2 regions of the Embleya sp. NPDC127516 genome follow, and region 1 is predicted to be linked to the other one. Evidence: riboswitches for the same ligand, from Rfam matches in the RefSeq annotation. Region 1 holds a riboswitch; the other holds the start of a gene.
The links. A riboswitch is a leader RNA that binds a small molecule or an ion and turns the genes downstream of it on or off. The one in region 1 is predicted to bind glycine.

Region 1 (4,267 bases):
TCGCGATCATCGCGTCGCAGAACCGGTCGATCTCCCGCAGGTTCTCGCTCTCGGTCGGCTCGATCATCAGCGTGCCGGGCACCGGGAAGGACATCGTCGGCGCGTGGAAGCCGTAGTCGATCAGCCGCTTCGCCACGTCGTCGACGCTGACGCCGGTGGCCTTGGTGATCCCCCGCACGTCGATGATGCACTCGTGCGCGACCAGGCCGTTCGGGCCGGTGTAGAGCACCGGGAAGTGCGGTGCGAGCCGCTTGGCGATGTAGTTGGCGCCCAGCACCGCGACCTGGGTGGCCTCCTTGAGGCCCTCCGGGCCCATCAGGCGCAGGTAGGTCCACGGGATCGGCAGGATCGCCGCCGAGCCCCACGGGGCGGCGGAGATCGGCCCCACGCCGGTCTCCGGGCCCGCGGTGGGCTGGAGCGGGTGGTTGGGCAGGTACGGCGCCAGGTGCGCGCGCACCGCGACCGGCCCCACGCCCGGACCGCCGCCGCCGTGCGGGATGCAGAAGGTCTTGTGCAGGTTCAGGTGCGACACGTCCGCGCCGATCGCGCCGCCCGGCTGGGCCAGCCCGACCAGCGCGTTCAGGTTCGCGCCGTCCACGTACACCTGGCCGCCGGCCTCGTGCACCGCCGCGCACACCTGCTCGATGCCCTCCTCGAACACGCCGTGCGTGGACGGGTAGGTCACCATCAGCACGGCGAGCGTGTCCCGGTGCCGCTCGATCTTGTCGTGCAGGTCGGCCAGGTCCACGTCGCCGTTCTCGCCGGTCTTGACCACCACGACGCGCATGCCCGCCATCACCGCGCTGGCCGCGTTGGTGCCGTGCGCGGAGGAGGGGATCAGACACACGTCGCGGGCGGTGTCACCGTTGGCGTGGTGGTAGGCGCGGACCGCGAGCAGGCCCGCGAGTTCGCCCTGCGAACCGGCGTTGGGCTGGAGCGAGACCTTGGCGTAGCCGGTGATCCGGGCCAGCGAGTCGGCGAGCCCGTCGATCAGCTCCAGGTAGCCCGCGACCTGGTCGACCGGCGCGAACGGGTGCAGGTTCGCGAACTCGGGCCAGGTGATCGGCTCCATCTCGACCGTGGCGTTGAGCTTCATCGTGCACGAGCCGAGCGGGATCATCCCCCGGTCCAGCGCGTAGTCCTTGTCCGCGAGCCGCTTGAGGTAGCGCAGCATGTCGGTCTCGGAGCGGTGCGTGTGAAAGACCGGGTGGGTCAGGAACTCGGTGTCGCGCAGCAGCGCCGTCGGCAGCGCGTCGGCGGTGTCCGCGTCCAGCGCGGCCACGTCACCGGTGACCCCGAACGCGCCCCAGACCCCCTCGACATGCGCCCGCAGCGTGGTCTCGTCGCAGGTGATCGCGACGTGGTCGGCGTCCACCGGGCGCAGGTTGATCCCGGCGGCGCGGGCCGCGGCGAGCACGTCCGCCGCCCGGCCCGGCACCCGCGCGGTGATCGTGTCGAAGAAGTCGCCGTGTACGACCTCGACGCCGCCCGCGCGCAGTCCGGCCGCGAGCACGGCCGCATACCGGTGCGTGCGGCGCGCGATCGAGGTGAGCCCGTCCGGCCCGTGGTAGGCCGCGTACATGCCCGCCATCACGGCCAGCAGGACCTGCGCGGTGCAGATGTTGCTGGTCGCCTTCTCCCGGCGGATGTGCTGCTCGCGGGTCTGCAGCGCGAGTCGGTAGGCGGGCGCGCCGTCGGCGTCCACGGACACCCCGACCAACCGGCCCGGCATGCTGCGGGTGAGCTTCTCGCGGACCGCCAGGTAGCCCGCGTGCGGGCCGCCGAAGGCCATCGGCACGCCGAACCGCTGGCTGGTGCCCACCGCGATGTCGGCGCCCATCGCGCCGGGCGCGCGCAGCACGGTGAGCGCGAGCAGGTCGGCGGCGACCGCCACCAGCGCGCCCTGCGCGTGCGCGGCCTCGATCACCGGGGTCAGGTCGCGGACCCGGCCGTCGGCACCGGGGTACTGCAGCAGCACGCCGAAGCAGCCGCCCTCGGGCAGCCCCCGCGCGGTGTCGGCGACCACGACCTCGATGCCCAGCGCTTCGGCGCGGGTACGCACCACCGCGATCGTCTGCGGCAGCGTGGCCGCGTCCACCACGAACACGTCGCTCTTGGCCCGCCCGGCCCGGCGGGCCAGGGTCATCGCCTCGGCGGCGGCGGTGGCCTCGTCCAGCAGCGAGGCACCCGCCACGTCCAGGCCGGTCAGGTCGGTGACCACGGTCTGGAAGTTGAGCAGCGCCTCCAGCCGGCCCTGCGAGATCTCCGGCTGGTAGGGCGTGTAGGCGGTGTACCAGGCCGGGTTCTCCAGCACGTTGCGGGTGATCACCGGCGGAGTGAAGGTGCCGTGGTAGCCGAGCCCGATCATCGAGGTCAGCACGCTGTTGCGGGAGGCCAGCTCGCGCAGCTCGGCGAGCACCTCGGCCTCGCTGCGCGCGGCGGGCAGCTCGAAGCCCTCCAGCGCGCGGATCGCGGCGGGCACCGCCGCGTCGGTCAGCTCGTCCAGGGATCCGTAGCCGATCGCGGCGAGCATCTTCGCCTGCTCGTCGGTGTCCGGACCGATGTGCCGGCCGGTGAACGGCGACGCGGCCTCCAAGCCGGTCAACGAGCCGGGGCCGGAGGGGAGTACGGCGTGAGCACGCGGGGCAGGGGTGCGCGGGGTCATCGCGAAAGGCCTCCTGGATCGCTCCTGGACGGACACGCGGGTCGCGCGTCCACCGGCCTCCCCCTCTGTCATCTGTACCTGAGAGCTTCACCGCGCCCGGGAGGACCGGTCGGACCGGTTCCCACGGGCGCGGTTTGCACCGTCGGCGAGGATCCGACCCGGCTCGGCGAGCCATCCGCGGATCCTGCTTTCCAGAGTGCCCACGACCACGCGGTACGGGTGCCTGAGAGATTCCGGGGAGGAGTTGCTCCTTCGGCGCCTCGTGTGCACGACACGAGGACTCTCCCGCGCGAACGTAATGGGCGGCTTCAACGGTATCAGCGTGACACCCACCAGGGGCTTCGCACTAGGCGTACGTCACAGTGGTCGTGGTGTAGCCCAGGGAGCGCATCATGCCCTGGAGCATACCGGTGGTGTTCCGTTCCGCGCGCTCCACCAGTCCGGCGGTCTTCGCCGCGTCGTCGATCTTCTTGGTGGCCAGCACGTAGAGCTGCTGCTGGTCGCCGGGATTACTGGAGAAGAAGTCGCCGAAGCGGTCGAACAGGCCCTTGTCCTGGGCGATCACGTGGCTGTTCTTCTGGTCGAGCGCGGCGGGCGCGAGCCGCGCGTGCGGGAGTTTGATGGTCACGCTCTTGTTGTCCGGAGAGGTCCGGATCGCGTCCTGGCCGATCCCGCCGAACTCCACGAAACCACCCACCTGGCCGACGCCGACGAACAGCGTGCGTTGGCCTCGGACCGCGTCCGGCAGGAACTTCGCGTCCTTCTCCAGGTCGACCACGACCTGGAAGGTGCCGCTGACCGCCTCGTAGCGGCTGAGATCCTGCACGGCCTTGAGCATCACCGGTCCGCTGTGGTCCTTGGTGGTCTCGCCGAACGGATTGAACTTGCCGGGCAGCAGGTTGACCAAGCCGACCAGCACCAGGGCCAGCACGATGAAGCCGACCAGGAGTGTGACCAGGAAGGCCGGCAGGCCGAGCCTGCGGCGAACCGATCGGAAGGCACCCTGCCCTCGCGCCGGCCGCTCTTTGACATCAGTCATTGTGAGGACACCCCCGAGGAGTCGTCTGCCCGGCGCCTGCCCCGGATCGCCCCGGCTATCCCCCGTCGGCGGCGGGCAGCGGAATCGGTTCCCCCGGTTGCAGCGCGGGATCGGTGATCGCGAACGTGCGCACCCGGCCCGGTTTTCCACCCGGCACCTCGAACCGCACGGTGACCCGCCCGACGCCGCTGCCCTGCACCCAGCCGGGCCCGAACTCCTCGTGCACCACGTCCTGACCGGGCGACCAGGAGACCCGCTTCGGGGCGGCCGGTACCGGCACCTCCCGGTCTCCCTCCGCGCCTTCCTCGTCCTGCTCGTCCGGCTCGGCGGGCTCCGGCTCGGCCGCGCCGAACAGGTCCTGCTGGGCGAAGTCGGCCAGCCCGCCGACACCCACCCCCAGCAGCCGCACGCCGCCCGTGACGTCCACCTGCGCGGCCAACCGGCGGATCGTCTCGCGCACCACCCCCGGGTCGTCGGTGGGCCCGCGCAGCGTCTCCGAGCGGGTCAGCGTGCTGAAGTCGTAGCGGCGCAGCTTGAGCACGATCGTGCGCCCGGAGCGCCCG
Region 2 (4,267 bases), on a different contig from region 1:
CGAAGTGCGCCATGTCCACCATGAGGTAGGCACCGACCTCGTCGGCGATCCGGCGGAACTCGGCGAAGTCGAGCTGCCGCGGGTAGGCCGACCAGCCCGCGATGATCATCTTCGGCCGGTGCTCCTTGGCCAGGCGCTCGACCTCCTCCATGTCGACCCGGTGGGCCTTCTCGTCGACGTGGTAGGCGACCACGTTGTAGAGCTTGCCGGAGAAGTTGATCCGCATGCCGTGGGTGAGGTGGCCGCCGTGGGCCAGGTCCAGGCCCAGGATCGTGTCGCCGGGGGTGAGCAGCGCGAACATCGCGGCGGCGTTCGCGGACGCGCCCGAGTGCGGCTGCACGTTGGCGGCCTCGGCGCCGAAGAGCTCCTTGACCCGGTCGATGGCGAGCTGCTCGACGACGTCGACGTGCTCGCAGCCGCCGTAGTAGCGCCGGCCGGGGTAGCCCTCGGCGTACTTGTTGGTCAGGACGGAACCCTGCGCCTCCAGCACCGCCACGGGGGCGAAGTTCTCGGAGGCGATCATCTCCAGGGTGTTCTGCTGGCGGTGCAGCTCGTCGGTGACGGCGGCGGCGACCTGCGGGTCCACCTCGCTCAGCGGACGGTCCAGGATCGTCACGGTTGTCAGCTCCTCGATCGGGTCGATCTCGATCATTCGCCGCAGAACGCGGCGTATTCGTCGGCCGACAGCAGGCCCTCGGCCTCGCCGTCGATGCGCACCTTGAACAACCAGCCCGTCCCGAAGGGGTCGGAGTTCACGAGGGCGGGGTCCTCGGCGACCGCGTCGTTGATCTCGACGACCTCGCCGGAGACCGGCGCGTACATGTCGCTGACCGACTTCGTGGACTCCAACTCGCCACACGGCTCACCGGCGACGACCGCTTGGCCGACCTCGGGAAGCTGGACGAACACCACGTCGCCGAGCGCGTCGGCCGCGTGCTGGGTGATGCCGACGAGGGCGGGGGAGGCCGCCTCGTCGAGCCACTCGTGTTCCTTGCTGTAGCGCAGGTGCTGGGGTGCGTGCACGGGTCCATTCTCCATTCGAATGCGGAGGGTCTGTCCCTCAGGTGTTTTTGTGATGGTTTGTTCCGGTCGGCGGGTCGGCCGACCTCAGCCCCGCTTGTAGAACGGCAGTGCGACCACCTCGACCGGCTCGGCCTTGCCGCGGATGTCCACGGCCAGGCGTGTGCCCGGTTCGGCCCGGTCCGTGCTCACGTACGCCATCGCGATCGGCACGCCGAGCGTGGGCGAGGGTGCGCCGGAGGTGACCTCGCCAACCTTCTCGCCGGTCTCCGCGTCCACCACCGGGTAGCCCGCACGCGGGACCCGCTTGCCCGGCGAGGTGAGACCGACCAGCGTGCGGCGCACGTCCTCCTGCGCGGCGGCCAGCGCGTCGCGCCCGACGAAGTCCTCGGGCTTGTCCAGCCGGACCACCCGGCCCAGGTTGGCCTCGTACGGGGTGGTGTCCCGGGTCAACTCGTGGCCGTACAGCGGCATGCCCGCCTCCAGGCGCAGCGTGTCGCGGCAGGACAGGCCGGCCGGCACCAGGCCGTGCGGCTTGCCGGCGGTCAGCAGGGCCTCCCACAGCGCGACCGCGTCGCCGGGCGCGGCGAACAGCTCGAAGCCGTCCTCGCCGGTGTAGCCGGTGCGCGCGAGCAGTACGGGCACGCCGGCGACCTCGGTGCGCAGGATCGCGTAGTACTTGAGCGCGGGCAGGTCGGCGTCGGTGAGCGAGCCGACGATCGCGGTCGACGTGGGGCCCTGCACGGCGAGCAGCGTGTACTCCTCGGACGCGTCGCGCACGGTGGCGTCGAACTTCTCCGAGCGGTACGCCAGGCTGCCCGCGACCACGTCGGCGTTGGACGCGTTGGCCACCACCACGAAGTGCTCGTCGCCCAGCCGGTAGACGATCAGGTCGTCGACGATGCCGCCCTCTTCGGTGCAGATCATCGTGTACCGGGCGCGGTCGATCCCGATCTTCGACACGAAACCGACCAGGGCGTGGTCGAGCGCGCGGGCGGCGTCCGGGCCGGTGACCTCGATCTCGCCCATGTGGGTGAGGTCGAACAGACCGGCCGTGGTGCGCACCGCGGTGTGCTCGTCGCGCTCGCTCCCGTACCGGAGCGGCATCCGCCAACCGGCGAAGTCGGTCATCGTGGCCCCGAGCGCGTCGTGCACGGCGTCGAGCGGGGTCCGGCGGTCGGTGGTCATGCGAAGGCTCCTTCGAGGGGGCGCCGGCGGGAACACGCCAAGGGCGCGGGCCGGTCGCGGGCATGGCGAACGGCCGCGCGCTCGGCCGGCGCGGAAGGTGACGGGTACTGCGGCGAATACGACAACAAAGGGGGCTCCCTGCCACGGCTTTCAGCCCTTTTCGACCAGAGTCGGTCGAAAAGTGGGGTGCCCTCCCCTTCTGTCATCGGAACCTGAGAGCTTCATCGCGTCGAACTCGCGATTTGCACCGTGGGTGAACCACACCTGCGGTGTGGTTGCTTTCCAGAAGTGCCTGACCCATGCGGTATCGGTGCCTGAGAGATTCCGGGGAGGAGTTGCTCCTTCGGCGCCCCGCTCGTGGGCGAGGACTCTTCCGCGTGGGGTCGACGGCCGTTATGAGGTTGTGCCCGGCATGCTAGCGCGTGACGTCAATCCCCCGCCGGGACCGGGACCTCGCCGGGACCGGGCCCCGCGGAGTCCGAGGGATCACCGGGACGCGCGCGCACCCATGGGTGCGACACCATGCGCAGGGCATGACGGTTGTGACAAGGGGAGGACTCGTGGAGACGGACTCGGCGGGGGCGCATACCGGCGCCGCGACGGGCGGCGTGTTGACCCCCCGGTCCGTGCACGACCTCCGGGAGGAGCGTGATCGGGCGGGGGAGGGGATCGGCGACCGGATCGTGGACGTCCTGGCCTATCCGGCATCGTGCGTGCTCGTGGTCACCGGCCTGCCGGGAGCCGGCAAGAGCACGCTGCTCGCGCGCGTGGTCACGCCCGGGGCCGGGGTCGCCGTCCTGGACGCCGATCTGGTCCGGGCCCGCTGGGCGGTACGGGCGGGGCGGATCCCCTACCGGATCTACCGGCCGCTGGTGCGGCTCTCCCACTACGGCGAGGTGGCCCGGGCACTGCGCGGCCCCGGTGCGGTGGTCGTGCACGACAGCGGCCGCAACCCGATCCTGCGCCGGGTGCTGGTGCTCGCGGCCCGTCGGCGCGGCAGCTCCGCGCACGCGCTGCTCCTGGACGTGACCGCCCGACAGGCGCTTTCCGGCCAGCGCGAACGCGGGCGCGGGGTGTCCACACCGGTGTTCGCCCGGCACCACCGCGAATGGCGCGAGTTGCTCGGCCGGCTGTCGCCGTGGCTGGACGCGGGACCCACCCTGGCTTCGGCTCCGGGCGGCTTCACCTCGTGCGTGCTGCTCGACCGATCGGCCGCCGGGCACCTGGGCCGGATCGTTTTCGCAGACCCCGTACCGGGACAGTCCCGGCGACGGCAATCGGGCGAGAAGTAAACTGCGGCGGACACCAGAGGAGCACCACCATGCCGTTCCCGGCCAATCCCGTGGAGAGCGCGCTCGTCGCGGCGATGCGCGATCCGTCCCGGGCCGAGGCCCTCTTCGAGGCTTTGGCCGAGGCGGACGTATGGGTGCCGCTGCCCGAGGGCGGCAACCCGGCCGACAGCGAACTGACCCTGCCCACCACCGAGATCGACGGCCGGCCGTACGTCCCGGTGTTCTCCTCGGAGGAGGAGTTCCGGCGGATCGCCGGACCGATGGCGTGCACCGTCGCGCCGATGCGCGAGTTCGCCCGCGGCATGCCGCCGCACGTGGGCATCGCGGTCAACCCCGGCGGCGAGGTGGGCATCCCGATCCCGCCGCCCGGCGTGCTGGAGCTGGCCCGACCGCCCGGCTCGGGCCCGCGCGGCGCGCGCGTGCGGCTGTACGAGCCGGAGCAGGAGCCGATGGACTTCCTGATCGCGGCCGCCGCCGAGTTCACCCACGTACCGGTCGTGCTCAGTGCCCGCCGCGGCCTGGGCGTGATCGAGAACGACCCGCCGTGCCTGTTCATCGGCGTCGAGTTGGACCGCTGGCAGGAGGAGGACCGACTGGCCGCGGTCGGCGCCCTGGAGCGCGCGCTCGGCCGGGCCCCGTGTCCCTGGCCGGTGAACGTGGTGCTCCTGGACGTGGCACAGGATCCTGTGGGGGACTGGATGCTGGAGCGGACCCAGCCGTTCTACCTGCGCGTCGACCAGCGCTGAGCCCGCGTCGGACAGCGCGAC

Region 2: it holds a riboswitch for glycine, as region 1 does, so the genes downstream of both, gcvT (glycine cleavage system aminomethyltransferase GcvT) here and gcvP (aminomethyl-transferring glycine dehydrogenase) in region 1, are expected to answer to the same signal.

The regions. Positions count from the first base shown of each region.
Region 1 is NZ_JBIWJT010000002.1:248,444-252,710, reverse strand. It holds gene gcvP (aminomethyl-transferring glycine dehydrogenase) at 1-2,665, opposite strand, end outside; glycine riboswitch at 2,867-2,963, opposite strand; gene ACIRL2_RS03625 (DUF4230 domain-containing protein) at 3,012-3,704, opposite strand; gene ACIRL2_RS03620 (DNA polymerase IV) at 3,760-4,267, opposite strand, start outside.
Region 2 is NZ_JBIWJT010000003.1:421,766-426,032, forward strand. It holds gene glyA (serine hydroxymethyltransferase) at 1-652, opposite strand, end outside; gene gcvH (glycine cleavage system protein GcvH) at 649-1,023, opposite strand; gene gcvT (glycine cleavage system aminomethyltransferase GcvT) at 1,108-2,208, opposite strand; glycine riboswitch at 2,501-2,594, opposite strand; gene ACIRL2_RS07100 (AAA family ATPase) at 2,742-3,500, shown strand; gene ACIRL2_RS07105 (enhanced serine sensitivity protein SseB) at 3,530-4,246, shown strand.